Regions from separate parts of the Nocardia sp. CA-290969 genome, predicted to be linked through region 2. Evidence: riboswitches for the same ligand, from Rfam matches in the RefSeq annotation. Region 2 holds a riboswitch; each other region holds the start of a gene.
What was found. Region 2 has a riboswitch for S-adenosylmethionine ahead of metX (homoserine O-acetyltransferase MetX). Riboswitches for the same ligand answer to the same signal wherever they lie in the genome.
Positions count from the first base shown of each region.

Region 1: it holds a riboswitch for S-adenosylmethionine, as region 2 does, so the genes downstream of both, ACQEVO_RS11320 (aminotransferase class V-fold PLP-dependent enzyme) here and metX (homoserine O-acetyltransferase MetX) in region 2, are expected to answer to the same signal.
Region 3: it holds a riboswitch for S-adenosylmethionine, as region 2 does, so the genes downstream of both, ACQEVO_RS32430 (rhodanese-like domain-containing protein) here and metX (homoserine O-acetyltransferase MetX) in region 2, are expected to answer to the same signal.

Region 1 is NZ_JBNJNJ010000001.1:2,423,368-2,433,063, forward strand. It holds gene katG (catalase/peroxidase HPI) at 1-493, shown strand, start outside; gene ACQEVO_RS11305 (universal stress protein) at 631-1,497, shown strand; gene ACQEVO_RS11310 (ADP-ribosylglycohydrolase family protein) at 1,506-2,471, opposite strand; gene ACQEVO_RS11315 (SDR family oxidoreductase) at 2,674-3,381, opposite strand; gene ACQEVO_RS11320 (aminotransferase class V-fold PLP-dependent enzyme) at 3,792-5,165, opposite strand; SAM riboswitch class IV at 5,213-5,326, opposite strand; gene ACQEVO_RS11325 (TetR/AcrR family transcriptional regulator) at 5,534-6,151, opposite strand; gene ACQEVO_RS11330 (oxygenase MpaB family protein) at 6,201-7,586, shown strand; gene ACQEVO_RS11335 (2Fe-2S iron-sulfur cluster-binding protein) at 7,583-7,879, shown strand; gene ACQEVO_RS11340 (flavin-containing monooxygenase) at 8,112-9,629, shown strand; gene ACQEVO_RS11345 (hypothetical protein) at 9,630-9,696, shown strand, end outside.
Region 2 is NZ_JBNJNJ010000001.1:5,651,050-5,660,745, forward strand. It holds gene ACQEVO_RS25865 (acyl-CoA dehydrogenase family protein) at 1-444, opposite strand, end outside; gene ACQEVO_RS25870 (NADP-dependent isocitrate dehydrogenase) at 967-2,184, opposite strand; SAM riboswitch class IV at 2,459-2,569, shown strand; gene metX (homoserine O-acetyltransferase MetX) at 2,823-3,932, shown strand; gene ACQEVO_RS25880 (DUF3017 domain-containing protein) at 3,943-4,188, opposite strand; gene ACQEVO_RS25885 (DUF6745 domain-containing protein) at 4,297-5,388, opposite strand; gene ACQEVO_RS25890 (hypothetical protein) at 5,404-5,730, opposite strand; gene ACQEVO_RS25895 (STM4015 family protein) at 5,931-6,908, shown strand; gene ACQEVO_RS25900 (STM4014 family protein) at 6,905-8,038, shown strand; gene ACQEVO_RS25905 (STM4013/SEN3800 family hydrolase) at 8,040-8,969, shown strand; gene ACQEVO_RS25910 (STM4012 family radical SAM protein) at 8,966-9,696, shown strand, end outside.
Region 3 is NZ_JBNJNJ010000001.1:7,083,855-7,093,550, forward strand. It holds gene fgd (glucose-6-phosphate dehydrogenase (coenzyme-F420)) at 1-122, opposite strand, end outside; gene ACQEVO_RS32420 (HAD-IIA family hydrolase) at 327-1,103, shown strand; gene ACQEVO_RS32425 (O-succinylhomoserine sulfhydrylase) at 1,109-2,323, opposite strand; gene ACQEVO_RS32430 (rhodanese-like domain-containing protein) at 2,320-2,736, opposite strand; SAM riboswitch class IV at 2,752-2,864, opposite strand; gene ACQEVO_RS32435 (Rv0361 family membrane protein) at 2,929-3,399, opposite strand; gene ACQEVO_RS32440 (FAD-dependent oxidoreductase) at 3,629-5,017, shown strand; gene ACQEVO_RS32445 (amidohydrolase family protein) at 5,082-5,966, shown strand; gene ACQEVO_RS32450 (DUF456 domain-containing protein) at 6,179-6,658, opposite strand; gene ACQEVO_RS32455 (MOSC domain-containing protein) at 6,802-7,608, shown strand; gene ACQEVO_RS32460 (helix-turn-helix domain-containing protein) at 7,706-8,581, opposite strand; gene ACQEVO_RS32465 (hypothetical protein) at 8,742-8,990, shown strand; gene ACQEVO_RS32470 (hypothetical protein) at 8,987-9,289, shown strand; gene ACQEVO_RS32475 (TetR/AcrR family transcriptional regulator) at 9,473-9,696, opposite strand, start outside.

The DNA of each region.
Region 1 (9,696 bases), 3.2 Mb from region 2:
CACCGATGTGGAATCGTTCGCGGTGCTCGAACCGCGGGCCGACGGTTTCCGCAACTATGCGCGCAGCGGCGAGAAGGCGCAGCTGGAACGCCTGCTGGTGGACCGCGCCTACATGCTGGACCTGACCGCCCCGGAGCTCACCGTCCTGGTCGGCGGGATGCGGGCCCTGGGCGCCAACCACGGCGGCACGAAGCACGGCGTGTTCACCGACCGGCCGGGTGTGCTGACCAACGATTTCTTCGTCAACCTGCTCGATATGGGCACCGAATGGAAACCGTCGGAATCGGCGGAGAACGTCTACGAGGGCTTCGACCGGCGCACCGGGCAACCCAAGTGGACCGCCACCGCCAACGACCTGATCTTCGGATCCCATTCGCAGCTGCGCGCGGTGGCCGAAGTGTACGGCCAGCGTGATACCGGGCCGAAGTTCGTCCGCGACTTCGTGGACGCCTGGGTCAAGGTCGCGAACAACGATCGGTACGACCTGCGCTGATCGGGCCGAACCGGTGAGACACGGGACCGGCGCCTGCACCCGCGGGCGCCGGTCCCGCCATATCCTCGACTGGATCGGATGGGTAGCACCGGCGGATTCCGCCGCACCGAGCTGGGCGAGGCGAGAGGCAACCCGATATGGCCGTACATTCCGAAGCGCCGATCGTGGTCGGCGTCGACGGTTCACCGACGTCACTGGACGCCGTGCGCTGGGCGGCACGCCGCGCCGCGTTGCACCGCTGCCCGCTCCGGCTCGTCCACGCGATCGGCGCCCCGGTCACCTTCGGGCCCGAGGTCAGCGTGGTCGGCCTCGACAACCAGGCGCTGCGCGCCGACGGTGAGGCATTGCTGGCTTCGGCCGCCGAGACCGCCCGGGAAACCGCGGGCGAACTCGATATCGACACCACAGTCGCCGATCTCGGCGCCACCACCGTCCTGCTCGACCTGTCACCGGACGCGCGGATGATCGTGGCCGGCACCCGCGGTCTGGGCACCCTCGGCCGGCTGCTGCTCGGTTCGGTGAGTACCGCACTGGCCCGCCACGCCCACTGCCCGGTGGCGGTGATCCCGGATGCCGAGGAACCGGTGCGTGATCTGTCGCAGCGGCCGGTGGTCGTCGGGGTCGACGGCTCGCCGCGCAGCCAGGAAGCCGTCGATATCGCCTTCGAGGAGGCCGCCCGCGGTAGCGTCGGCCTGATCGCGGTGACCACCTGGTCGGAATTCTTCCGCTACAGCTCCCGCGAGGAGATGCAGGAACAGGCCCGCGCCATGCAGGCCGAAAGCCTGGCCGGGCGGGCGGAACGCTACCCCGATGTCCCCGTCACCCATATCGTCGCCGAGGACCGCCCCGCCCGCCGCCTACTGGCGGAATCCGAGAACGCGCAGCTGATGGTCGTGGGCAGTCACGGTCGCGGCGGTTTCACCGGGATGACACTCGGTTCGGTGGGCCAGGCGGTCCTGCACAGCACCCGCGTGCCGCTCATCATCGCCCGCTCCCGCGACTGACCGGCAGATCACGACCGGTTCGACAGCCAGTGCCGGAGACGGCCGAAGCCGGAATTCCTGCGCCGGTGTGCCCGACGGGCCTCGTCCAGCCAGCTGGGTAATGGTTCCCGCGCGGTGAGCCAGGCCGGCGGCACTCCGGACGGAGAATCGGTGCCGGTGTAGGCGGCGACGATACCGCCGGCGATCGCGCTGGTGGTGTCGATATCACCGTCGGCCGCGATACAGGTGGTGATGGCGGCGGGATAGTCCGTCATATGCGTCGCGGCCGCCCAGAGGGTGAACGGGACCGTGTTCTGGGCGGTGACGCGCGACCCGTTGCCGAGTTCGGCCACCGCCTGTTCGGCGGGCGCGCCGAGGAGCGTGCGGGCATGGGCGATCAACCGCCTCGTCTCACCGTCGCCGAGGTGGTCGAGGACGCCGGTGAGGAAATCGTGCGGCGCGGGCAGGGTTCCGGTGCGCCGGGCCCACGCGGCCTGCCCGGCGGCGAGTGCCACGGCCACTGCCCCGGCGATGCCTTCGGGATGCAGATGGGTCACTTCGGCCGACCGGACCGCCTCGGCCACAATCCTTTCCGGATCACCGGCGAAGAAGGCGCCGAGCGGGGCGACCCGCATGGCGGCGCCGTTGCCGCAGGAGCCCTGGTGGTCGTAGGCGGCCGCGGAGATCTCCCGCCACGGCGCCCCCTCGCGGATACGGCGCAGTGTGCCGACGGCGAGGAAACCGTAGTCACGGCGTGGATCGAAGCGCCGCGCGAAGGCGAGGGCCAGCCGGTCCTGATCGATCCGGCCGTGTGTGCAGAGCTCGGTGACCACGGTGCAGGCCATTTCGGTATCGTCGGTCCAGTCCCAGGGCCCGGCGGTGAGGTTGCCGACACGGAGGTCGGAAATCGACCGCCGCATCACCGGAAATTGCTGCCCCAGTGCGTCCCCCACGGACAGGCCGTCCAGTGAATCGAACATCGAGTCGATAGTCATCGGGCCCGATCGTATCCACGGCGGGGAAGCGGCGGCGCATCCGGAGTGGTCGGCCGGGCTGCGGAAGCCGAGTACCGGCCGACCGATACGCCGGTCGGTCCGGCGGCGGCGCCGGTGTGGTCCGTGGCGCTCGCTGCCACCGTGCTGTGCGCCGGCCCGACCCGGTCGATGCGGCGTGGGCTACGCGGCGGGCGGGAGTGGGTCAGGGTAGCGGTGCCGCGGTGTATCGGACGGCCGGCTTCCCGGGGCGGACCACCAGTTCGGTGCCCGGTTCCCCTGTCCGCAAAACGCTTTCGACCGCGGCCGCCACCTCGTCGGCCGCCAGCATAGGGATGCCCGCGGCGCGGAAGCGCTCGCGTCCGCCCGCGGTGAGCGGTGTGTCCACCAGGCCCGGGCATACGGCGCTCAACCGGATGCCTTCGCGGGCGAGCTTGCCGTGCAATGCGCGCACCAGGCCGATCACCGCGTGCTTGGTCATGGTGTAGATCGGATCCTGCGGGACTCCCGCGATCGCCGCATGCGAGGCGGTGACGACGATGGAGCCGCCGCCCTGCCGGCGCATGACCGGCAGGGCGGCGCGCAGACCCCACACCACCGCGTGCTGATTGATTCCGACAACCGCGTAGTAGCGGTCGAGATCCAGCGTTGCCGGGTCCTTGTCGACCGAGTTGGTACCGGCGTTGAGGACGAGCAGGTCCACCCGGTCCCCGGCCGCGGCCACCGCCGCCTGCGAGAGCGCCGGATCCGTCAGGTCCCCGACGATCGCCTCGCCGCCCAGTTCCGCGGCGACCTGCCGGACGACCGGATTGCGGTCCACCAGGATGCACCGGACGCCGTCGGCCGCCAATCGCCGCGCGGTGTGCTCGCCGATACCACCCGCCGCCCCGGTGATCACTGCGGTTTCTGCCATCTCGAACTCCTTCAGCGCGACCTCTCCGAAACAGAGAATATGCTTTCCGAAACACAGAATGCAATTCTGACGCTACTGGAGCCGGGTCGCTGACCTGTTCCGCCTGGTGAGGCTGATCCACGGCAAACCCGCGCTGGTCCGTCCGGCGGGGATACTCAGCGCCGGTTGCTGAGTGAGGTTGAACTGATAGGTCTACGGAGGCCGGTCCGGCCGGTCGGACGAACCGGCCGGGAGCACTCGGCCGGCAGCGGCGGAGCGCACTTTCCGGACGGTGCGCTCCGCCGCTGCGGTCGCCGAGTGGCGGGCCAACGTTGATCGCTGTGGCCGTTTGCCCTATGGATTATCTGCGGCCGTGGCACGAGCGTTGACCGGTGACAGCGGTCCGGGCCTCACCGGTACCCGCGCGATTCTCATACCGCGCAGGGCGCGGCGCCTGCGGCGGTACCGGGGGCCAGACCCGGGCGGGTCTCCGGGAACGGGTCCCAGCGTCCCGCGGCGCAGACGTAGTTCCAGCGTGGACCGTGGGCGACCAGTGCGGCCACCGCGTCCAGTAGCCGGTCGATATCTTCCTGCGTGGTACCCAGGCCGATACTGGCGCGCACTGCCGCGTCGATGCCCAGCCGGGCGAGCAGGGGATGCGCGCAGAATCGGCCGTCCCGGACGCCGATCCCGAATTCCGCGGACAGATACGCCGCGACCTGTCCCGGCTCGAAACCGTCCACGGTGAAGGCGACGATCCCCACGCTGTCGACTTCGCCGAGGCTTGCGGCCGTATCGGCTTCACCGCCGGCGACCGAGCCGGAGTTGCCGGCGTCGGGTTTCCAGATCCGCAGGCACTCGACACCCCGGGTCGCGGCGAGGCCGGTGCGGAGCCGGTGCGTCAGGGAACGCTCGTGCGCCTCGGCCTCCGGGCCGAGTTCGGTAAGGACCTCACAGGCCCTGGCCAGGGCCGCAGCACCCAGCACATTCGGCGATCCCGCTTCGTGCCGCTGCGGTGCGGGCGCCCACTCCGTGCTGTCGACAGTGACCTCCCGCACCGCGCCACCACCGGAGAGGTAGGGCGCCGCGGCATCCAGCCAGTCCCGGCGCCCGGCCAGCACGCCGGCGCCGAACGGGGCATACAGTTTGTGCCCGGAAAGCACCAGATAGTCGATACCGGTGGCGCGCAGGTCGATTCGCCGGTGCGGAGCCAGCTGTGCCGCGTCCACCAGGATCCGTGCGCCGCACTGGTGCGCCAGTTCGGCCAGACGGTCGAGGGGCAGCACTTCGCCCGTCACATTGGAAGCCCCGGTGACCGCCAGCAGCGCCGCGGGTTTCGCGCACAGCTCGGCCGCGAGCCGCTGCAGTGTCTCGGCGACGGTATCGGCCGCGCGCACCACCCGGCGCCCCCGGTGTTCCCACGCCAGCAGGTTCGCGTGATGTTCGATATCGAGTACCACGGTATCGCCGGGAACGCAGCCGGCCAGCAGATTCAGCGCGTCGGTGGTGTTGCGGGTGAACACCACCACTTGGTCGTCGGCGCAACCCAGGAATCGGCCCACCGTTTCCCGCGCCGCCTCGTAGCACTGTGTGGAGATCCGGGAGGCATACCCGGCCCCGCGGTGCACGCTGGCGTAGTAGGGCAACAGCTCGGCGACCCGGTCGCTGACCGGCGCCAGCGCGGGTGCACTGGCGGCGTAGTCGAAATTGGCGTAGGTCCGGGTTCCCCCTTGTACCAGGGGAACTCGCAAATCGGCACCGGAAACTCGGGCGAGGGTACCGGTCCGGTCGAGTACAGCGGTCATCACGCAATCCCATCGGCTCTGGGACTCCGGTGAGGAATGGTAGACGGAGTCCGCGCTTGCCGCGCCTGGTCGAGCGGCGGCCAGGTCGTCACCCGGGGCACCCCACCGCGGAGGAGGGTTGCCGGCCAGCAAGCCGGGGCTTGACGCTGGCACTCATGACCTGCAGCGAGAGTTTCAGATGCGCCCGCGAATGTCAACCCGTGTGGTCGGGCCCGGAGCGCTTACCGGCGTCGCAGATTGCGAGCAGCAATTCGCGTATTGCTCCCGAATCGGCGCCGCAGGCGGGCAGTGAGCGCCACTGTGCGGGCAGGGGATCCGGTACTCGCGTACTGCTCGGCTTCGCCGTCCGCGGTGCGTCTGCAGAGCCACTACCTGCGGAAATAGTTGAGTATCATGCGCGTGATATTGGTGAGGAAGGTATCGCGGGGGATATCGGGCTGGTCGAGGATGTAGCGGACGGTCAAGTGTTCGACGGTGCGCACCAGCATCCAGGCGGCGGTCGGGATATCCGTATCGTCGTGCAGGCGGTAGCCGCGCAGGGTGAGTGCGGCGCGGGTGAGGTCGGCGATCTGGTCCTCGAAGCTGACCACCGTATGCTCGACACTGAGCCGGGGTGTCTGCTCGACCACCGCGCGCAGCAGTTCGGGCTGATTACCGAGGGCGTCGAGCAGTGCTGAGATCGACTGGCGCAGAGCCACTTCCGGAGGTTCCGGCATATTCTCCAGGACCTGTGCGCGGACCCGGTCGGAGACCTCGCTGTTGTAGCGGTCGATGGCGGCGCCGAGCACCGCGTCCTTGTTGGGGAAGTACTGATACAGCGATCCCGGGCTGATTCCGGCGGCCCGGGCTATCCGGTTGGTCGAGGCGCCCTCGTAGCCGTGCGCGATGAGCACGGCCTGGCCGGCATCGATGATGCGCTCCACCATCTCCTTCGAGCGTTGCTGGCGCGGGGTCCGGCGGAGGCCGGCGCGAGGTACGGGCGGCATCTCAGAATGCGAATTGAACGCGAGCAATTATTCGTGTCAGCATTCGCTCATGCTGCCACAGGAGCCCACCACGAGCCCGCCGGGCGGGGAATCAGACCATGCCCACGAGGGGAACCGGCACCGGTTCGACTACTACTTCCGCACCGGGATGCCGCTGCGACCCCCACCGCCGCGGATCGCCCCGTCCGGTCTGTGGTTCGAAACCCGGAAACGGATGCTCGCGCCCTGGATCGATGTGCGGCGGGTACCGGTGGACACCCCGCAGGCCCGGATGATGGCCGATCACCTCTGGCAGGGTGACGAATTGATGGACGGTGTGGTCACCGCCTTCGCCCGGGTGGGTACGGCCGCCGGCCGGAAAATGCTCGATCAGGCGCTCGCGCACGGTATCGATACCGTCGACGACCCGCCCGCCGAACTCGTCGCCCTCTTCGATCACCTCGACAACCCGCCTGCGTGGTTCGACTCGCAGCGCTGGGAACAGGGCCGCCGGCTGTGGCTGAACGCCTCGATGTCGGGGAAGACGGCCATGCTGATGCAGGATTTCATGGGCACCTTCGTCGGCGCCGAGGTCGCGTCGGCCACCGGTGCGACGGGCCGCTACACCAACAACCCCTACCGGCGGAACCTGGAGACCGCGAACTGGTTCCGCAGTATGACCGTGGCCGGCGCACTGGACCGGTGGTCGCCGACCTTCCAGGACACGGTGCGGGTGCGGCTCATGCACGCACAGGTGCGGTCGGGGTTGAAGAAGGCCTGGGGTCCGGAGCATTTCGCGCGGCACGGCAACCCGATCTCCAATTCGACCACGATGGGCGCGGCGGTGACCTTCGGGCTGACACCGCTGTGTTTCGACCATGTGCACGGCCGGCGCGTCACCACCGGGCAGTTGGACGATGTCATGCACTACTGGGCGGGTATCGCGCACGTATTCGGGGTGGCCCCGGAACTGGTCCCCGCGACCGCGCTGGAAGGGATGCGCTTGGTCGACTATATGGTCGCCACCGCCGGAACGGCACCGGAATGGACGGCCCGGATGGCGGGCGCGGCAACCCGGGGTTTCGCAGGCGACGGTGCGCCGGCCCGGGCGAAGGTCGCGGCGGCGGCACCGGTGGCGGGCATGATGGCCTACTACAGCAGCGATGTCCTGGTCCGGGAACTTCTCGCGGAGACCCCGCTGCGGAATGTGCGGTTGCAGCCGTGGAAATCGGCGACCGGCCTGGCTTCCGCGGTAGAGGTCCGGGCGCGGGCACTGGGCGACAGGCTTCCCGGCGCGCAGGAGAGGCTGGCCCGTAAGGCGCGCCGCGACGATCCGATGTGGCGCTGGCAGTCGCGGATCGCGAAAGCAGCCGCGGCTCGCGCAGGAATCCGCGATACCCCCTACAACCACCACGACGGCTCCGCGGACGGGCAGCTGCGTCGTTCCCGGCGGTGAGGAGAAGGCGCCGCCGCCCCCGCCCCGAACCGGCGCGGGTGGTGATCGTCGAATTACGCCGATCGGGTGTCGAACTCGTGGTGCCGCCCGCGCTGACCGTACTCGAAGCATTGGAGCGCAACGGGTTCGACGTGCCCTCGATGTGCCGCGCGGGCCTGTGCGGCGCCTGCGAACAGCGACCACTGACAATCGAAACCGTACCGGGGACGCGCCCGCAGCGGGCGGCCGGTGATCCGATCCGCCTGTGTGTGACAACCGCCGGAACCGTCACCCGGTTGGTCCTCGACCTGTAATCCTCTCGTCCGCGCCACTCGCCGGACCGGTGCCGAACGGTTCCGGTGACGCCGTTGGGGAAAATCACCAATCCGGACTCGGTGTGTTCACCCGGCTGTACCGCTGAGTTAGGTTGGTGCGCGCGGACCCGAATCCGATTCGGCTTCCGAATTCCGGTATCGGCCGGAAACCCTCTCCCACACCGAAACCGGGAGACTTCCGGAGCCTTTTCCAGCGTCGGCAGGAGCGGTAGTGAGCACCGAAGACCCGAACCATCCAACGATCGCCGTCGTCGGCAGTGGATTCAGCGGAATAGGCTTGGCGATAAGCCTTGTACGCGCCGGATTCACCGGAGTGACCGTTTACGAACGGGCCGATGATATCGGGGGAGTGTGGCGGGACAACACCTACCCGGGTGCGGCCTGCGATGCACCGTCGCACCTCTATTCGTATTCCTTCGCGCCGAATCCAGGGTGGTCGCGCCGGTTCGCCCCACAGCCGGAAATTCTGGAGTATCTGCGCCGCTGCGCCGACGACCATGGAATCCGCGGACATATCCGCACCGGCACCGAGGTGGTCGCGGCGGTATTCGACGAACATCGATACCGCTGGGAACTCGAACTCTCCTCGGGCGAAACCGCCTACGCCGACGTACTGGTGACGGCCTGCGGACAGTTGAGCGGGCCCTCCTATCCGCGGTTGCCCGGCCTCGCCGATTTCACCGGTGCGGCCTTCCATTCCGCGCGCTGGGATCACACATTCGATCCCGCCGGCCGCGATATCGCGGTGATCGGCAACGGCGCCAGCGCAATCCAATTCGTCCCGCACCTGGTGGAAACCGCGCGCACGGTCACCGTGTTCCAGCGGCAAGCGCATTGGATCAGCCCCAAACCCGATGGCGAATACGGCCGGTTCCGGCGCCGGGCCAACCGATGGCTGCCGGTACTGCAGAAGATCCCGCGGCTGGCGATTTTCTGCTGGTTCGAGGGCATTCTCAACCCGATGCTGGTGTCGCGGCGCGGACGCCGGATACTGGCCGCGCCGATCAGGTTGTGGTGCCGGTGGAATCTGCGCCGGATCAGCGATCCCGGGCTGCGGCGCGCGTTGCTGCCCGACTACGAACTGGGCTGTAACCGCATTCTCACCTCGAACGAATACTACGAGGCGCTCGACCGGCAGACGGCACAGGTGGTGACGGACTCGATCCGGGAGGTCCGGCCCACCGGGATCGTCACCGAGGACGGCCGGCATTTCGATGTGGACGCCATCATCTACGCGACCGGTTTCCGGTCCCACGATTTCATGGCACCGATGCGCGTCACCGGTCCGGCCGGGCAGGATCTCGACACCATGTGGACAACCGGGCCGCGCGCCTATCTCGGTCTCACGGTGCCCGGTTTCCCCAATTTCTTCATGATGTACGGACCCAATACGAATGTCGGATCCGGGTCGATCGTCCATATGCTGGAAAGCCAGATGAAATATATTGTCGCTGCTGTCGGAGAAATACAGCGGGTGCGGTATCTGGATTTGCGGCCGGAGGTGCTCGAGGAATTCGACAGCGAAACCCGGCAGCGGCTGGCGGGCACAGTCTGGAACACCGGTGGCTGTCACAGCTGGTATGTCGCGGATACCGCCGCGGGCCCGCTGAATACGAACAACTGGCCGGGTTCGATGCTCGGGTACCGGCGCAGAACCCGCCGCTTCGATATCGAGAACTACCGCACGGTACCGCGCCCCGCCGCCGCCACGCGCGATGGAACGGTCTGAGTGCAGCCCGCAGCGGGCAGCGTCGGGCGCCCGCCGCGGGCGGGCAGCGAAACCGGCACCGGCAGCA
Region 2 (9,696 bases):
GGCCCAGCACGCGATTTTGCGGAGGCTCACGATATCGGGCACCCACCGCTCCTGCTGGGCGAGCGTGCCGCGGGAGAGGATGGTGGCGCCACCGAGCCCGGTGCTCACCCCGAGGGAGCTGCACAGACCCATACAGACTCCGGAGAGCTCGCTGGTGAGCACGGCCATCATGGTCTGCTGATCGAACCCGCCACCGGACGAATCCCTGTCCTCCGCGGCCGGCTTCTCCGCACCTTCCGCCGCCGCGCGTTTGGCGGCGAGCTGCTTGTTCAGCGCTTCCTCGGCCATGGCGCCGATACCGAAGTCCGCGTAGAGCTTGCGCAGCACCGGGTAGGGCAGCATTTCCCCGCTGTCCAGCGCGTCGAGGTGGGGCCGCACCTCTTTGTCGATGAAGGTCCGGACAGCGTCGCGGACCATCAGATCGGTATCGGACCATTCGAACATCGGCGTCCTCCGTGCAGCAGCATTACGGCGTAAATCAGTGAGCAGACCCCGACGGATCCACCTTGTTGACAGCCTGCCAGTTCCGCCGCCTGTTCGCTGAGCTTTCTGTGTTTAATTGCGGCGCCTGCGGCGCCGCGGGGTTTGGCCCCCTTGGTCCCTGCTTTCCGCACTCGACACTCGCGGCTTCGCCGCCTCGCATCGAGCACGGAAAGCAGGGACGGGCCAAACCCTCTCAGGGCCTCGCTGAACTCGGCGCCGCCGTGGGCGCGTGTGGGACAGAAGTGGGCCGAACCCCAGGGGTTTCGGTGGCGCTGACGCTGCGCGGCGCGGCGCGGTCGGCGCCCGATGGTTCGCTGCCTCCGCGCGTGACGCGTTCGAGTCGCGGCCAAATCGCGCTCGGTCGAAGGCGGAGCAAACAAACACCAAAACCCCGAGAACACAGCCCTGTTCTCGGGGTTTCGGGGCGCTCCGGCTCCACGCTCCGGGTGCCGGAGCACGCCGGGACCGTGGGGCCGTGGGTTGTCAGCGCAGTGCGCGGGCCAGGTTCGCGTCGAGCGCGGCGAGGAATTCCTCGGTGGTGAGGTAGCCCTGGTCGCCGCCGACCAGCAGCGCGAGGTCCTTGGTCATCTGGCCGCCCTCGACGGTCTTGATGACCACATCCTCGAGGGTCTGCGCGAAACCGATCACCTCGGGGGTGTTGTCCAGTTTGCCGCGATGCTCGAGGCCACGGGTCCAGGCGAAGATCGACGCGATCGGGTTGGTCGAGGTCGGCTTGCCCTGCTGATGCTGCCGGTAGTGCCGGGTGACCGTACCGTGCGCGGCCTCGGCCTCACAGGTCCGGCCGTCCGGGGTGAGCAGCACGGAGGTCATCAGGCCGAGCGAACCGAAGCCCTGCGCGACGGTATCGGACTGCACATCGCCGTCGTAGTTCTTGCAGGCCCAGACGTAGCCGCCCTCCCATTTCATGGAGGAGGCGACCATATCGTCGATCAGCCGGTGCTCGTAGGTGAGGCCGGCCGCCTCGAACTGGGTCTTGAACTCGGCGTCGAACACCTCCTGGAAGGTGTCCTTGAACATGCCGTCGTACGCCTTGAGGATGGTGTTCTTGGTCGACATGTAGACCGGGTAGTTCTGCTGCAGCCCGTAGTTGAACGAGGCGCGCGCGAAGTCCTCGATGGACTTCTTGAAGTTGTACATACCCATGATGACGCCGCCCTCTTCCGGCATCTTCACGACCTCGTGCACGATCGGCTCGCTGCCGTCTTCGGGGGTGAAGGTGAGGGTGACGGTGCCGGCCTGGAAGGCCTTGAAGTCGGTGGCGCGGTACTGGTCACCGAAGGCGTGACGGCCGATGATGATCGGCTTGGTCCAGCCGGGGACCAGGCGCGGAACGTTGGAGATGATGATCGGCGCGCGGAAGATGGTGCCGCCGAGAATGTTGCGGATGGTGCCGTTGGGCGACCGCCACATCTTCTTGAGCCCGAATTCCTCGACGCGGGCCTCGTCCGGGGTGATCGTCGCGCATTTCACGCCGACGCCGTGTTCTTTGATGGCATTGGCGGCGTCCACGGTGACCTGGTCGTCGGTCTTGTCGCGGTACTCGATGCCGAGGTCGTAGTACTCGAGATTCACGTCGAGGTACGGGTGGATCAGCTTGTCCTTGATGAACTGCCAGATGATCCGGGTCATCTCGTCGCCGTCGAGTTCTACGACGGTACCTTCAACCTTGATCTTGGACATGGATCTTCGTGTCCTCCTAAGACTGGTGCCCTCATTGCACGGCCAGGCGAACACGCTTGTGAGCGGACCCCAGCTGTTCAACAGACAACGTATACATCCCGCGTTGTCCACGGGACGTCTGGTGTAACCAAGACGAGCGTACTGCTTCGGGTTGTCTCACGGTGCAGCCAGCCCCGGTCGTGAGATCTCACAGGGTGAATCTCGCCACAAGATTACCTGGTGGCGGCGTATGCGGATTTCGATCCCACCCGACGCCCCGCTACCATATTGAGCAGGTCATGAGCGCCAGCGCCAAGCCCCGGCTCGCTGGCCGGCAACCCTCCTGCTGCGGTGGGGTGCTCCGGGTGATGACCGGGCTTCCGAAAGCCGGGAGCAAGCGCATGTCAGGAGGTCGCCGTTATGTGCCGGTGCTGGTCGCCTCGGGCCCGGCACTCGCAGCGTCGCGGCGAGCAACCCCCAATTTTTCTGGAGCACGATATGACCGATGGCAGTATCCCCCGCGCCGTGTTTTCGGCGTCGCCTCCGGCGCCGCAGGTCCGGAGCCGGATTGATGCAGCCCGGGTATTGCCGGGTTGTACGACCGAGCGTGTGGAAGCGCTCGCGTGACGGTGGGAACCGAACAGACAGCGGCGGTGCCCATGGTGCAGCTTCCCCCGGCAGACGGCACCCTCGGCGTGATCGATATCGGCGACCTGACACTGGAGAACGGCGCGCAGCTGCCGGCGGTCCACTTGGCCGTGCAGCGCTGGGGCGAACTGTCGCCGGCCAAGGACAATGTGGTGCTCATCGAGCACGCGCTCACCGGCGACTCCCACGTGGTGGGTGAACCGGACGCCGACCATCCCCAACCGGGCTGGTGGAACGGGATGATCGGGCCGGGCGCGCCGATCGACACCGACGACTGGTGTGTTGTCGCCACCAACGTGCTCGGCGGCTGCCAGGGCAGCACCGGCCCCGCGTCCCCGGCGCCGGACGGCGCCCCGTGGGGGTCGCGCTTCCCGGAGATCTCCATCCGCGACCAGGTCACCGCCGAACTTCGACTGTTCGATGTGCTCGGCATCGACCGGCTGGCCGCGGCGGTCGGCGGGTCGATGGGCGGTATGCGGGTGCTGGAGTGGATGCTCTGCGCCCCCGAGCGCATCGCCTCGGCGCTGGTCCTCGCGGTCGGCCCGCGCGCCACCGCGGACCAGATCGGTACACAGAGCACCCAGATCGCCGCCATCACCGGCGACCCCGACTGGCAGGGCGGCGACTATCACGGCACCGGCCGGGCGCCGATGGCCGGCATGGGTATCGCGCGGCGGATCGCGCATCTCACCTACCGCACCGAGGTCGAGCTGGACAGCCGGTTCGCCAACAGCCCGCAGGCCGGTGAGGATCCGTGGGACGGCGGCCGTTACGCGGTGCAGAGCTATCTCGAGTACCAGGCCGAGAAACTGTGCAAACGGTTCGATCCGGCTACGTATGTGCTGTTGAGCGAGGCGATGAACCGCCACGATATCGGCCGCGGCCGCGGCGGGATCGCGGCGGCGATGGCGCACAGCGAGGTGCCGTGCATCGTGGGCGGTATCGATTCCGACCGGCTCTACCCGCTGCACACCCAGCAGGAACTGGCCGAGGGGCTGGCGGGCTGCCGGCATTTCGAGGTCATCTCCTCACGCGACGGCCACGACGGATTCCTCACCGAGGCCGAAACCATCGGGAAGCTGCTGGTCCAGACGATGGATCTGGCCCGCGAACACCGCTGAGGCGGCCGGTTCAGCTCACCCCGAGGGTGTTGATGGTGGCGGCGAGGAAGACGATCGCGCTGCCCAGCAGGGTCAGCGCGCCCACGTCGAACGGCCTGCTGCGCACCGCCAGCAGCCCCACCCGCACCGTCGGCAGGCACAGCCGGAAGGCGGCGGCGATCAGCGTCGCGCCGCCGAAGAACAACGCCCCGCGCCGCCAGCGGTCCTGCGCGACGAAAACCACGGCGACCGCGATCACCGCGACGACCACCACCATGGGCAGGTGGCAGCGCAGGAACACGGCCAGGCGGCCGCCGGTGCCGGGGTCGTCCTCGGTCACGGTCTCGGCGTGGGTCACGGGTGCGATTGTTCCAGATCCGGCCGGTCAGGTCTGCGCGACCGGTTCGTACTCCGGCGCCGTGAGCCCGAAGGTCCAGGCCACCCCCTCGCGTGCGGTGCGGGTGGCGGGCGGGACCCGCAGCCAGTAGGTGCGATGCGTACCGTCCGGTTCCGGAGTGGAGTTGACCACCTCGACCATCACCACGTCCTCGTCGTCGGGTAGCGCGATCCGCCACAGCACCCCGGTGTCGTCGCGCTGCAGCGGTTCGGCACCGGATTCGGCCAGGTAGCGGTCGTAGCCGTAGTACTCCAGCATCACCCGGCGCAGCTCGGCGTTCTCCTCCGCGCGGATCCGCGCGGGTGTCAGCGCGGCCAGCTGCCCGAGGAATTCGGCGGGTACCGGCATTCCGCGCCAGGCGTAGAGGCCGAATCCGTCGCCGTAGCCGATTGCCGGACCGTCGCCGCGGTCCAGCCGGCCGGCCTCGTCGCGATAGAGGGCGGTGGGCCGTTCGCTGATCACCGCGAGCGTCTCGTAGGGCCACCACCAGCCCGCCTCCCGCGCCACCGCGGCGAGGCCGGCCAAGGGCGCGCCAGAGGACGTGTCGAACGCCGACAACCAGGCGGCGTCGTGCTGGCCCATCACCGCATCCAGCAGCAGCATCCGGACCCGCACCTCCTCGCGGCGGGCAGCCCGCAGGGCTTCCTTCGCGGCGGCGTCCTCGTCGCGGGTGGTTTCTGGGACCGGGGCCGCCGCGGCGATCACACCGGCGCGGATCCGGTCCACGATCGGCTCGGTGAGGTCCCACAGGGCGGCACCGGTGGCTTGCCAGTGCCGGGCGAATTCCCGCGCACCCAGTGCGGCGTGCAACCGGTCCCGCGCGGCCGCCCAGGGCGCGCTGCGCACCTGTTCGCGCACCGAACGCCCGGCCTCGGCCACGAGTTCCGGCCGCAGGAGGTGCACCGCCGCCAGCGGTGAACTCGCCCAGATGATCCGCTCCGGCGCCGCCAGCCCAGCGGTTTCGTAGGCGAGCCGGACGCCTGCCTCGGCCGCGGCACGGTCGCCGGGGCCAGTGGTGGCGGAGAACGCCCGCCACTGCTCGAACTCGGTCAACGCTGCGCTCATTTCTGTCTCGCTCATGATTTCCGGCACCGGTCAGTCCGCCACGATCCGCACGGCACCCGGTACGTACTCGCGCTGCCGCACCACCCGGTACCAGCCTTTCGGCAGCCCGATCGCCGCATGTTCCTCGTGCACCAGCCGCCCGCCCTCGGGCAGGTGCAGCACCATCGAATTCGGTGTGTGCGGATCGTGGAACAGCTTGCCGGGCGAGGTGATCGCGTGCGCGTGCCCGGTCACCTCACCCAGCGCGAGCACCATCCGGCCGCGCCGGTCGCGCGGCGCGGGCTGCCATCGCTCGACGGCCGCGGCGCCGTTCTCGGCCGCGATCGGAACTATCAGGACGTCCCCTTGGCGATACATGCTTTTCCTCCCGTTCGGCACGTTCGCGCCGATGTCACGGGAAGGTAGCCGCGGCCACCGACAACGTTGCGCGCATGCGGTTCCCGGTGCGGGCGCGCGATGTGCCGATCGGGAGCGGCCGGCCTGCGGGTGTCGGCGGGGATTGGTAGAACGATCCCGGGACATCGGTCCCACCGGCCCCGGGGAGAGGAAAACGCAGGATGCCCGAGTATCTCGAGCGGTTGACAGAGTTCGGCGGGCTGCCCGTCTTCGATTTCCCGGATGCGCCGGGCGATCCGGCGACGGCCGGCACGATTCCCACCGAGATCGAATCGGTGGCGTGGCGGATCGCGGGTCCCGGTTTCGAGGTGGAAGAGCCCTGGCCCGAACACTTCGCGCGGTTCTGCGAGCAGGTGGACACCACCCGCGTACGGGCGTTCGTGGCCGGTTCCTGGGCCGATCTCGTCGACGGCGAACACGACACCTCGGATCTGGTGATCGAAGCCATGGCCGCCGCCCGCGACCGGTTTCCGGCGCTGCGCTCGGTGTTCCTCGGCGATATCGAGCCGGAGGAAGCCGAGATCTCCTGGATCCGGCAGGGTCCGGTGAGCGAACTGCTCGCGGCCTTCCCGGAACTGACCGAATTCGTCGTCCGCGGGTCCGAGGAGCTGAGCTTCGCACCCCTGCGGCACGAGCGGCTCGAGAAGCTGACCGTGCAGTCCGGTGGTCTCCCCGGGGCGGTCGTGCGCGATATCGCGGCCTGCGATTTCCCCGCCCTCACCCACCTGGACCTCTGGCTCGGCACCCCGCACTATCTCGGCGACGCCGTAGTCGCCGATTTCGCGCCGATCCTCGCCGGCGACCGCCTGCCGAGCCTGAAATATCTGGCCCTGCGCAACAGCGATATCCAGGACGAGATCTGCGCGGCCCTGGCCACGGCACCCGTGGTGGCCGGGCTGGAAACCCTGGACGTCTCGATGGGTGTGCTCACCGATACCGGCGCGGCGGCGCTGCTCGCCGGACAGCCGCTGACACACCTGAAAACCCTGGATATGCACCACAACTACCTGAGCCCCGAGCTGTGCGCGCGGCTGCGCGAAACCCTCGAGCCCGCGGTATCGCTCGACCTGGACCCCGACGACGCGGATTCCTACACCTACGACGGTGAAGTCCACCGCTACATCTCGGTGAGCGAATGACCGACGCGCAGCCGGCGGGCGGCTACCGCTGGGCGGTGGTCGGCAACGGGACGAATCGGCGGGTCCGGTCGTTCCGCGCCGCGGCCGCCGAAGCCACCGGGACCGTGCCGCGGGTGGTCGAATGGCTCGACGTACTCCGCGCCGGCGGGCATACGTTCGACGACGACGAGCTGGTGCGGCTCGATTCACCCGGAGAGAACCCGGAAGTGGACCGGCTGCTCCGCGGGGTCACCGACTCGACCCGGGTGGAGGGGACGGCCCGCTGGTACCACGGATTCCGTGGCGCGGTGGCCTCGCTGCACGGCGGGCACCGGCTCGACGATCCGGGCGACCTCGCGGTCCTGTTCGACAAACGGCTGTGCCATACCCGGCTGGCCGCGGCGGGGATCGCGGTACCCCGGTCACCCACCTCCGGCGCCGCGCGACCGATCACCGGCTGGCCCGAAGTGCGCGAGCACCTACGGGAGCTGCGCCGCGCGTTCGTGAAGATCGCGCACGGTTCCTCGGCGTCCGGTGTGCTCGCGATCGAGGCGCACCCCCGGGGTTCGATCCGGGCCACCACCTCGGTCGAACTGTCCCCGTCCGGTGCGCTGCACAACTCGCTGCGGGTCCGTCGCTACCGCGGCGAATCCGAGATCGCCGCCATCGTCGAACGCCTCGCACCGGACGGGCTGCACATCGAACAGTGGATTCCGAAATCGACGCTGCACGGCCGCGCGTCGGACCTGCGGGTAGTGGTCGTCGCGGGGCGGGCGACCCACGTCGTGATCCGCTGTGCCGCAGTTCCGATCACCAACTTGCATCTCGGCGGCTCCCGCGGCGACCCGGCGGCCGCGCGGGCCGCGGCGGGCGCGCACTGGGACAGGGCCCTGGCACTCGCGGAATGGGCCGCGGCCTGTTTTCCCGCGACATTGTGTGTCGGGGTGGATCTGCTGCCCACCCACGGCTGGCGTCGCTTCGTCGTCGGCGAGGTGAACGCCTTCGGTGATCTGCTGCCCGGGGTCACCGGCCTGCCCGGGACATTCGCCGCCGGTCTGGACACCTATGCGGCCCAGGTCACGGCCGCGCCGCGCTGGTACCGTGCCCTGCGCACCGCATCGGCACCGGAGGACGCTTTTGTACCGGCCTGATATGAACGAGGTGATCGGCCGGGACGATCTGCTCCTGCTGACCCTCGACACCCTGCGCTACGACGTCGCGGCCGAGGAGTCCGCCGCGGGCCGGCTACCGAACCTGACGGCGCGGCTGCCGGGCGGCGTCTGGGAAGAACGCCATGCCCCGGGCAATTTCACCTATGCCTCCCATCAGGCGATCTTCGCCGGATTCCTCCCGACACCGGCGGCGCCCGGTCCACACCCCCGGTTGTTCGCCGCCCGTTTCGCCGGCAGTGAGACGACCGCCCCGGGCACCTATGTGTACGACCGGCCCGACCTACCGGCCGCCCTCGCCGACCTCGGGTATCGAACGGCCTGTATCGGCGGGGTGGGGTTCTTCAACAAACAGGGCGCGCTGGGCAGCGCCCTGCCCGGATTGTTCGCCGAAAGCTACTGGGAGCCGGGATTCTCGGTCGCCTCTCCCACTTCGTTCGAGGCGCAGGTGGCCTGTGCCGAGCAGGTTGTCGCGACCACCCCGGCCGGGCAGCGCCTGTTCCTGTTCCTGAACGTATCGGCCCTGCACCAGCCCAACTGGTTCTACTTGCGCGGCGCCACCAGGGAGTCGGGCGACACCCGGGAATCCCATGCGGCGGCGTTGCGCTACGTCGACCGCCACATCCCGCGCCTGTTCGACGCGCTGCGTTCGCGGGGGCGCTGTTTCGCCATCGTCTGCTCCGATCACGGGACCGCCTACGGGGAAGACGGGTATACCGGGCATCGGCTCGGCCACGAGGTGGTGTGGACGGTCCCTTACGCACATTTCTTCATCGATCCGGGCCGCGCCGGCACGCCGGAGCCCGGACTCGAGCCGGAGGTTCCCGCGGCCCCGGAAAACCGCCCGGACGCCGGGGTTCCGGCGGATCTACTACCCGGCGAGGGCCGGACCGACACCGAGGACACCGCATGACCCGCGCCCGGATCCGGTTACCCCGGCCGTACCAGAGTTACGTCTACGCCTACCCGCACAAAACCGCTTATCGTCCGCTGGCGCCGCAGCCGCCGCTGCGGGAGCTGTGGGCCGCCGAGCCGCGGGACGCGCTATCGCTGTACCTGCACATTCCGTTCTGCGAAATACGCTGCGGTTTCTGCAATCTGTTCACCCGAGTCGGCGCCCCCGGCGACCTCACGACCCGCTATCTGGACGCGCTCACCCGGCAGGCCGAAACGGTACGCGACAGCCTGGGCGATCCCGTACGCTTCGCCACCGCGGCGTTCGGCGGCGGCACGCCCACATATCTGGAGGCGGGCGAACTGACTCGGCTGTGCGATATCGCCGAGCACACCATGGGCGCCGATCTGCGTGGAATCGGTTTCTCCGTGGAGACCTCACCCGCCACCGCGACCGCCGACCGCCTGTCCGTGCTCGCGGACCGCGGCGCGACACGGATCAGCCTCGGGGTACAGAGTTTCGACGAAACCGAGGCACGGGCGGCGGTCCGGCCGCAGCGCCGGGCGGATGTCGACTCGGCGCTCGCGCGGATCCGGGACACCGGCGTGGCGAACCTCAATATCGACCTGATCTACGGAATCGACGGCCAGACCTCGCACAGCTGGTACGCATCGCTGGACGCGGCGCTGGACTGGCGGCCGGAGGAGATCTATCTGTACCCGCTCTACGTCCGTCCGCTGACCGG
Region 3 (9,696 bases), 1.4 Mb from region 2:
AAATGGTCGCTGACCGTCGCGCTGTCGAGGCCGTGTTCCTCGGCCAGCACCGCCAGCTCCACCAGTTCGCGGGGTCCGAATTGTTCCGCCGACGCTTTGTACCCGAGCTTGAGCTCACCCATATGCGCCACTCCTGTCGCGTTGTGGTCGGACCGTCTCCGGCCCCGGATTCGACCATAACCACCGCCACCGGCGGCCGCTTCCGGTGGTCCGGATCACCGGACGCGCGCCGCGGGTTCCGGGCGCGGCATACCCACCCCGGGAGGTACGAAGCGCAGAATTGTCGGGTGAGCCCCGATGATCCGATCCTGTCCTACCTGACCGATATGGACGGCGTGCTGGTCCACGAGGACCATCTGGTCCCCGGCGCCGACGAGTTCCTCGCCGAACTGCGCGCCGAGCAGATCCCGTTCCTCGTCCTGACCAACAACTCCATCCGTACCCCGCGCGATCTCCAGGCGAGATTGCGGCAGACCGGTCTCGACATCCCGGAAAACGCGATCTGGACCTCCGCCCTGGCCACCGCCCATTTCCTGAACGAGCAGCGCCCCGGCGGCACCGCGTACGTGGTCGGCGAATCGGGTCTCACCACCGCGCTGCACGAAATCGGCTACGTCCTCACCGACGTGGACCCCGACTACGTGGTGCTCGGCGAAACCCGCACCTATTCGTTCGAGGCGATCACCACCGCGATCCGGCTGGTCGAACGCGGTGCCCGGTTCATCGCCACCAACCCCGACCCCACCGGCCCGTCCCGCGACGGGGTCCTGCCCGCCACCGGTTCGGTGGCGGCGCTGATCACCCGCGCCACCGGCCGCGACCCCTACTACATCGGGAAACCCAACCCGCTGATGATGCGGTCGGCGCTGCGCCGGATCGATGCCCATTCACAGACCAGCGTGATGATCGGCGATCGGATGGACACCGATGTGATCTCCGGGATGGAAGCGGGTATGCGCACGATCCTGGTCACCTCGGGTATCTCCACCCGGCATTCGGTGGAGAACTACCCGTACCGGCCCACTATGACGCTGAACTCGGTGGCCGACCTGGTGGGCCGGGTCCGGACCCCCTTCACGGAGCCCACCGCTCAACCTGGGTGAACCGATCAGCGCAGGGCGTGATCGAGGTCGCCCAGGAGGTCTTCGATGTCTTCCAGGCCGACGGATACGCGCACTACTCCATCCGAGAGGCCGATACTTGCTCGGCCTTCCGGGCCCATCGCGCGGTGGGTGGTGGTCGCGGGGTGGGTGATGAGGGTTTTGGCGTCGCCGAGGTTGTTGGAGATATCGATGATCCGCAGCCCGTTGAGTACTTCGAAGGCTCGTTTCTTGGCGGCGTCCTCTGCTGCCTTCAGTTCGAAGGTCACCACGGTGCCGCCACCGCTCATCTGGTCGGTCGCCAGTTTGTACTGCGGGTGGGATTCGAGGAAGGGGTAGCGCACCCAGCTGACCGCCGGATGCTCGTCGAGGTATTTCGCGATCCGCAGGGCCGAATCCGCCGACTGCCGGACCCGCAGCGGCATGGTTTCCAGGCCCTTGAGCAGCGTCCAGGCGTTGAACGGGCTCAGCGCCGGGCCGGTGTGCCGCATGAGTGTCTTCACCGGGCCCTCGATGTACTCCTCCGACCCGAGGATCGCGCCGCCCAGCACCCGGCCCTGGCCGTCGATGTGTTTGGTGCCCGAGTACACGATCACGTCCGCGCCGAGTTCGAAGCCGCGTTGCAGCAGCGGGGTGGCGAAAACGTTGTCCAGCACCACTTTCGCGCCCGCGGCGTGTGCGAGCTCGCATACTTTGCGCACGTCGACCAGGGTCTGCATCGGGTTGGCGGGGGTTTCGAAGAACACCGCGGCGGTGGGTTCGGACAGCGCCGCCTCCCACTGCTCGAGGTCTTCACCGTCGACGAAAACGGTCTCCACACCCCAGCGCGGCAGGATTTCGTTGCACACCACGAAACACGATCCGAACAGGCTGCGTGCCGCCACCAGCCGGTCGCCCGCCTTCAGCAGCGCGCCGAGCGCCACGAAAACGGCCGACATACCGCTGGCGGTGGCGAAACAGGCCTCGGCGCCGTCGAGCAGACGCATCCGTTCCTGGAACATCGACACGGTCGGGTTGCCGTAGCGCGAGTACACGTAGTGCGGGACGTCGCCGGTGAACGCCGCCTCGGCGGCTTCCGCGGTGGCGTAGACGAATCCGGAGTTCAGGTACAGCGCCTCGGAGGTTTCCTCGAAGCCCGACCGGCTCAGGCCGCCGCGCACCCCCAGCGTGGCCGGGCCGACACCTTCGGGCAGTGCCCGTTCGAACGCGCCGCCGCTGATCACGACTGCCGCCAGGGCAGGCCGTGGGCGCGCCAGCCGGCGCCGCCGCGATGCCCGAACTCGTCCAGCGGACCCTCGAAACCTTCCGCGACGTTGTAGGCGGGCGCGATCCCGGCCGCGGTCGCGGCATCGGCGGCATGCGCGGATCGTTGACCCGACCGGCACAGGAACAGCACCGGGGCGTCGGCAGGGCGGTCGCCCAGCGCGGTGCGCAACTGGTCCAGGAATCCGGTGTTGCGCGCGCCGGTCGCATCGACCCATTCGACCAGCAGTGTCGGCTTGGCGACGGAACTGGTGTCGGGGACGCCGACGAACTTCCATTCGGCCTCGGTGCGCACGTCCACCAGGACGGCGTCGGGATTGTCGGCCAGCAGTTCCCAGGCCTGCTGTGGACCGATATCACCTGCGTAACTCAACGTGAACCTCCTGCGAATCCGCACTTGCCGCATCCGTTCGATGCGTGCCAGGTCGTCACCCGGAGCACCCCACCGCGGAGGAGGGTTGCCGACCAGCGAGCCGGGGCTTGGCGCTGGCACTCATGACCTAATGGATGAGATTGCCCGGACCTCCCCGGCCGTGTCAAACCCCAGTTGACGCCCGGCGGTAAATCATTCGACCGGCCGATTGCACACCTTCCACTCGCCGTCGGTGTGGAACATCCACCAGGTCGATGTCTCCTCGTTGTCCTCGACCCGGCTGGTCACTTCGATGGTCGCGGTCTCGCCGTTGACCTGCACCGGGCCGAATCTCGTGATCTCGATATCTTTTCCGGTCTCGCCGGGTTGCAGCCGCGGCGCCAGCGGGGAGCGGGCGGGAACGAACCCCGGGCAGACCGCTTCGCGGGGCGGTTCGGGTCCGTAGCGGCTGCTCACTTGGGCGAAGTCGCGGACCGCGCCGGCGATCCGGTCGGATTCTGTGACATTTTTCTCAACGGGTGCCAGCAGGCCGGTGAGCAGGATGCCCCCGAGAATGAGGACCGCGATCACCGCGGCCACGACGAACGGCGTGATCGTGCGCCGTGCCGGGGTGTCATCCGGGTCGGTGGCCGCCGGGTCGTCAGCGGGTCCGGAATCGCTCATACCCATGATCATCCCTGGTCCCCGCGGCGGGGGCACGCCCGCACCCCGATAGAATTGCAGGAGACCGCGGGTGGACGGCACAGCAGTCGCCGCGGGGACGTGGGAAGACGTAGCGCGAACCGGCTGCCCGAAACGGCGCGATGACGGCGCATACAAGCCACGCGTCAACTTAGCCTAAGCTAAGCACAACGCCAGTGATTCTTTCGACCGATAAGGGTGCGCGTAACAGATGACCGAGCAGAAGGAAGCGAATCGCCCGCTTCGGATCGCGATCGTGGGAGCTGGTCCGGCGGGTATCTACGCCGCTGATGCGTTGATGAAATCGGATGCCGAGGTCTCGATCGACCTGTTCGAGCGGATGCCCGCCCCCTTCGGGCTCATCCGCTACGGCGTCGCGCCCGACCACCCGCGCATCAAGGGAATCGTCACGGCCCTGCACAAGGTGCTGGACAAGGAGCAGGTGCGGCTGCTGGGCAATATCGACTACGGCACCGATATCACCCTGTCGGATCTGCGGCGTTTCTACGACGCGGTGATCTTCTCCACCGGCGCCAACGCCGACCGCGCGCTGCCGATCCCCGGTATCGACCTGGACGGCTCCTACGGTGCCGCCGATTTCGTGTCCTGGTACGACGGGCACCCGGATGTGCCCCGCACCTGGCCGCTGGACGCGGAGAAGGTCGCGGTGCTGGGCGTCGGCAATGTCGCGCTGGACGTGGCGCGGGTGCTGGCCAAGACCGGTGACGAACTGCTGCCCACCGAGATCCCGCCGAACGTCTACGCCGGCCTGAAGGAGAACAAGGCCGTCGAGGTGCACGTCTTCGGCCGCCGCGGTCCTGCGCAGGCCAAGTTCACCCCGCTCGAGCTGCGCGAACTCGATCATTCGCCGACGATCGAGGTGATCGTCGACCCCGAGGACATCGACTACGACGAGGGCTCGGAGGCCGCGCGCCGCCATTCCAAGCAGGTCGATATGGTCGCCAACACCCTCGAACAGTGGGCGATCCGGGATCAGGGCAACCGGCCGCACAAGCTGTTCCTGCACTTCTTCGAATCGCCTTCGGAGATCCTCGGCGAGGACGGCAAGGTCGTGGGGCTGCGCACCGAACGCACCCAGCTCGACGGCACCGGCAACGTGAAGGGCACCGGAAACTTCCGCGACTGGGATGTCCAGGCGGTCTACCGGGCGGTCGGCTACCTGTCGCAGAACATCTCCGAGCTGCCGTTCGACGACCAGGCCGGGGTGATCCCGAACGAGGCCGGTCGGGTGCTCGTCGACGAGGACGCCGACGGCGCCGCGCGCTATATGCCGGGCACCTATGTGACCGGCTGGATCAAGCGCGGCCCGGTCGGGCTGATCGGTCACACCAAGGGCGATGCCAACGAAACGGTCGCTTGCCTGCTCGACGACAGCTCGGCTTTCGGTGCCGCCGAGCATCCGGAGCCCGAAGCGGTGACCGAGTTCCTGGAGAGCCGCGGTATCCCGTTCACCACCTGGGCCGGCTGGTACCGCCTCGACGCGCACGAGCGTTCGCTGGGCGAGCCGGAAGGCCGCGAACGGGTCAAGGTCGTGGAGCGCGAGGACATGCTGCGCGCCAGCGAACCGCACAAGGTGTAGGTCCGAGCCCGCTCCGGGCTTCCCGGAGCGGGCACCACCACGACATATCAGGCATTCTGTATCCGTGTTCGATGCCCATGTGCACATCATCGATCCGCGTTTTCCGCTGATCGAGAACGAGGGCTACCTACCGGAGCCGTACACCATCGCTGATTACCGGCGCCGGATGGCCCGGTTCGAGGTCTCCGGTGGCGCGGTGGTGAGCGCGTCCTTCCAGGGGAACGACCAGAGCTATCTGCGTGCCGCGCTGGCCGAACTGGGGCCGGGCTGGGTCGGGGTCACCCGCCTCGACCTGGACGCCTCCGACGAGGAAATCCTCGACCTGCACGAAGCCGGGGTGCGCGCGGTTCGGTTCAACCTGAAACGCGCCGCCGCCGATATCACCGGAATGACCCGCCAAGCATTACGTGCCCACGAGCTGGCCGGCTGGCATGTGGAAATCTACGTCGACGGTCAGATGCTCGCGTCGCTGCAACCGGTGATCCTGAAACTGCCGAAGGTTTCCATCGACCACCTCGGTATGTCGGAGGAAGGGCTGTCCTACCTCCTCGACCTCGTCGATCGAGGTGCCCGCGTGAAGGCGACCGGGTTCGGGCGGGTCGAGATGGACGTCGCCACCGCCCTGCGCCGGATCCACGCGGTGAGCCCCGAAGCCCTCATGTTCGGCAGCGATCTGCCCGGCACCCGCGCCGGCCGCCCGTTCCGGGAATCCGATGTGGAGCTGATCAGCGATGTGGTCGGCACCGATATGCACGCCGTCCTCGAAGACAATGCCCGCGCGTTCTACGGCCTGCCGCCCATCGACCGCAGCCCCGAGGACCCCACCCCCACGCTGCCCCTGTTCATCCCGCCGCGGGATATCGACCGGCGCCCCGCCACCGACGGCACCACCCGCCCCCTCCCCATCCTCGGCCCCCGCCCGGGACGATCCTCGGGCCCGAACCGATAGCCACAGTGCGCGCCGGTCCTCGGCCGGCTCCCGTTTAGGCGTTTCCCAACGACGCCACCTCCGTGGTTCGGGGCCCGTCTCGTTCTGGAGCGACGGAGCGGGGGAGCGAAGCGGCGGAGCGGAGGAGTGAAGAACGAGACAAAGGGGGGCCCCGAACCCGCGCCGCCGGAGGCGGCGCCATGACACAGCACCCGCGCCGCCGGAGGCGGCGCCTAAATTACAGCGCCGATCACCCAAACTCCGGTCGCGAGCAGGGCGCCCAGCAACTCCACCAGGATCGACAGCCCGACCCCCTTGATCGCATGCTTACTCGACACCCACGCCTGCCGGTTGTCGGGTATCCGCGCCATCTCCGAGAGATACACCCCCACAACGAAACCCACGAACAACCCGATCACCGGGATCACGAAGAACCCCACGATTCCCGCGAGCCCGCCCAGCAGCAGGGTCCGGTTGGGAATCCCCGCCTCTTTCAGATTCCGCCCGGGCCAGGTGTATTTCACGACCCCCGAGATCACCAGCAGCAGCGTGCTGATCCCCAGCACCACCCACGCCGTGACGCCGCCGGTGAGGAACGCCCACACCGCGATCGCCGCGAAGATCAGGATCACCCCCGGCAGAATCGGCACCACGATGCCGACCAGGCCGACCAGAATCACCAGGCCGACGATGATTTCACCCCATACGCTCACCTCACCAACGTAGCCCGAGTCGCGGTTGTGTGCCGGACCGCCGAAAAGCGCGTTCGCCGCCGCGCGGGGTGGTCGATACAATCGCAGGCTCGGCGGCGATCGGACTCGGGCGACGGGTAACGGGCGGAGGAGGTCGACAGGTAGTGCAGGTCACGACACTGCGCAGGTATCCGGTGAAATCCATGCTCGGCGAGGACGTACCCGAACTGGTGGTGGACGACAGCGGTGCCACCGGTGACCGGGCGATGGCGGTTGTCGATACGGCCACCGGTCGTGTCGCCACCGCCAAGCAGCCACGGTTGTGGCGGCGGCTGCTGCAGTGCTCGGCCACCGGAGAACCAGGGCGGATACACATCACCTTGCCGGACGGGAGAACCATCGAGGCCGGTTCGCCCGACGCCGCGCACCTGCTGAGCGAACTGCTGGAGCGCGACGTCCGCCTCAGCGATCGGCGCCCCGACGGTGCGGAAATGGAACGACCCGACCCCGAGGAGGTGCTGGCGCAGGGGGTCGATGCAGCCCTGGACTACGCGACCCTGCCCGTCGGCGCCGGCACCCCCGGAGGTTCGTTCGTCGATTTCGCCCCGCTACACCTGATCACCACCGCCACGCTGGACCATCTCGATATCGAGGCCCTGAGATACCGCCCGAACCTGATCGTCTCCACGCCACCGGGGTTCGCACCATACGGTGAAAACGACTGGCTGGGAATGGAATTGGCAATCGGCGATGTGCGGCTGTCGCCGATAACCCCCACTCCCCGCTGTGCCGTGCCGACCTTGGAACACGGAGACCTGCCGCGCGCCCCGCAGGCGGTCCGCCGCCCGATGGCCGAGAACCGGGTCGATGTCGCTATCCCGGGACTCGGTGCACTGCCGTGTGTCGGGCTGTACCTGGCTGTGGTGCAGGGCGGCACCCTCCGCGCCGGAGACCAGCTCGTAATCGGCTGAACTCGGCGATCCTCTGGGACGTGCCGCCACGTGGGAGGGCGCCGGCGATCAGCTCCCGCGCGGTGGTGCGGTGATCGCCGGGGCGGTAGCGCGGGTTTCACATGTCCGGGTCGACCCGGCGAAGTGCCGATGCCAGCCATTCTGTGCGCCGATGTTCCTCGGGCATTGCTTCCAACCCCGCTTCGGCCTCGCGCACAGCTTCGGTCGGGTATCCGAGGCGAGCCAGCACACCGGCGCGCTGAACGGCTGCGAATCCCGGACTCCACCAGTACATGGAATCCGGTGGATCGGCGTCCGGCGATTCCGGCAACAAGGCGCGTGTGGCTTCTCGTTCATCGTCCATTTCCGCCAGCATCTCGGCACGGCGCATACGTCCGTAAGCGTCGATGACAGGATGAGTGCCACGCACTGAAAGCGCGGCGTCATACAGATCGAGAACCGCGGCGAAATCGCCTGTGCTGGCGGTTACATAGCCGAGAAATCCGAGGCTGTGCGCGAGCCTGTCCGGGTCGCCTGCCGCCCGCGCAATTTCCACGGCTGTGCCCAGCGTGCGCCGTGCTGTGGCATCGGCTCCGACCGCGTGCTCGAGCCAGCCTCGGTACTGGACGACTTCGCTTGCGAGCGCGGTAGGGCTGTGCGACACCATCTCCGTGAGCCCTCGCACGGTAGGAAGCACGGTGAGCGCCCCGGTAGCGTCCTCGACGCGTCTCAGTGCGCCCAAGATGTCGGCAACCTCATGTAGTGCGCCAGCATTCACAGCAGCGGGAGCTCTTGCCACGCTGGTGATCCGCCCGAGGTCCGCACCCAGCACGCGCTCATATGCGGCAACCACGCCAGGGGGCACCGCCCGCTTCCCCGACTCTATGAGGCTGAGATAGCTGGCGCTGTAGTGCGTCCGGCGACCGAGTTCGCGCAGCGAGATACCGGACGATTGCCGCGCTGCGCGCAGGATTGCGCCTGCCCCTGACTCCATCTCCCCTCCATAGCCGCAAACACCTGTCAACACTCGCTATCTGTCCAGGGTATGCCGCATAGCCATAGCGTCAATCCCAGCGCCGCCGGTACTCGTCTCATGCGATTTCGCCGAGTCGTCGGCGGTCCATCAACCAAGCCGATGACCGTGAGGTGACTCCATGGGCCAGAACCTGCCGCCGCTCCCTATCCGTCTGCCTGTGAACCGCGTGATGGATGTGGCGCAGCGGTATGCGTACACGAGCCGCCAAAACGACTGCGAGCTACTGAAGCGGATCGCTGCCGGGCTCCGCGCATTACCCGCCACTCACGCCGCCGCCCAAGACTGCACCGGCCTGCCGATCGAAAGCTGTCCCCACGGCTATCAGGTGGACAAGATTGCCGGGCGGCTGGACAGAGTGCCGTCATGAACCGCTCGATCGCGTTCGGCTGGATCAACGTCGATATCAGCCGCTCACCGGAATCCGATCGCGCACATATACGCTGCTTCGCACGGCATCTCGGGTACCGCCTCGTTTGGCCCCGTGAACTTTCGGTGCTTCCGGTCGTCGATCAGGTGCGTAACGCAAGCGCCGACTTGGTGATTCTGCCGGCGCCTGACCACCTGAGCGCGGTCGAGCTCAATGCGGTTATGGATGTGGCCGACGTGGAGACGGTATTTCCACGGCTCAGCTTCGCGCGCTGGGCGTTCCAGCGGCCGGCGCCATGAGCGTCCTTGTGGTTGCCGGATACGCGATCGCGATCGGGCTGCCATTGCTCGTCATCGCGGCAGCGATCTGGTGGCCGCCGTGGGTGGGCCCCAGGACTGATCAGGCTGAGTACGGGCGGCCGGTCATTTCGCGCCCAGTGCAGCCACCGTTCCCCGCCGCGGCGGATACGTACGGTAATGCGTCTATCCCTGCGGGTCGAGTCCGAGCACGCGCGCGGTGAGGTCCAGGACGCCGGCGCGGTGGCGTTGGGCGCCGACGAAGTCCGTGAGATCCGGGCGCATGCTGGAGAACAGGGCCAGGGTCAGGAATTGCGCGTCGGCATCGGGGTCGAGCTGGGCGATGAGTTCGGTGAGCTGATTACGCCAGGGCGCCCAGGTGTCGGAGTTGCATCCGTCGGGCATGGCGC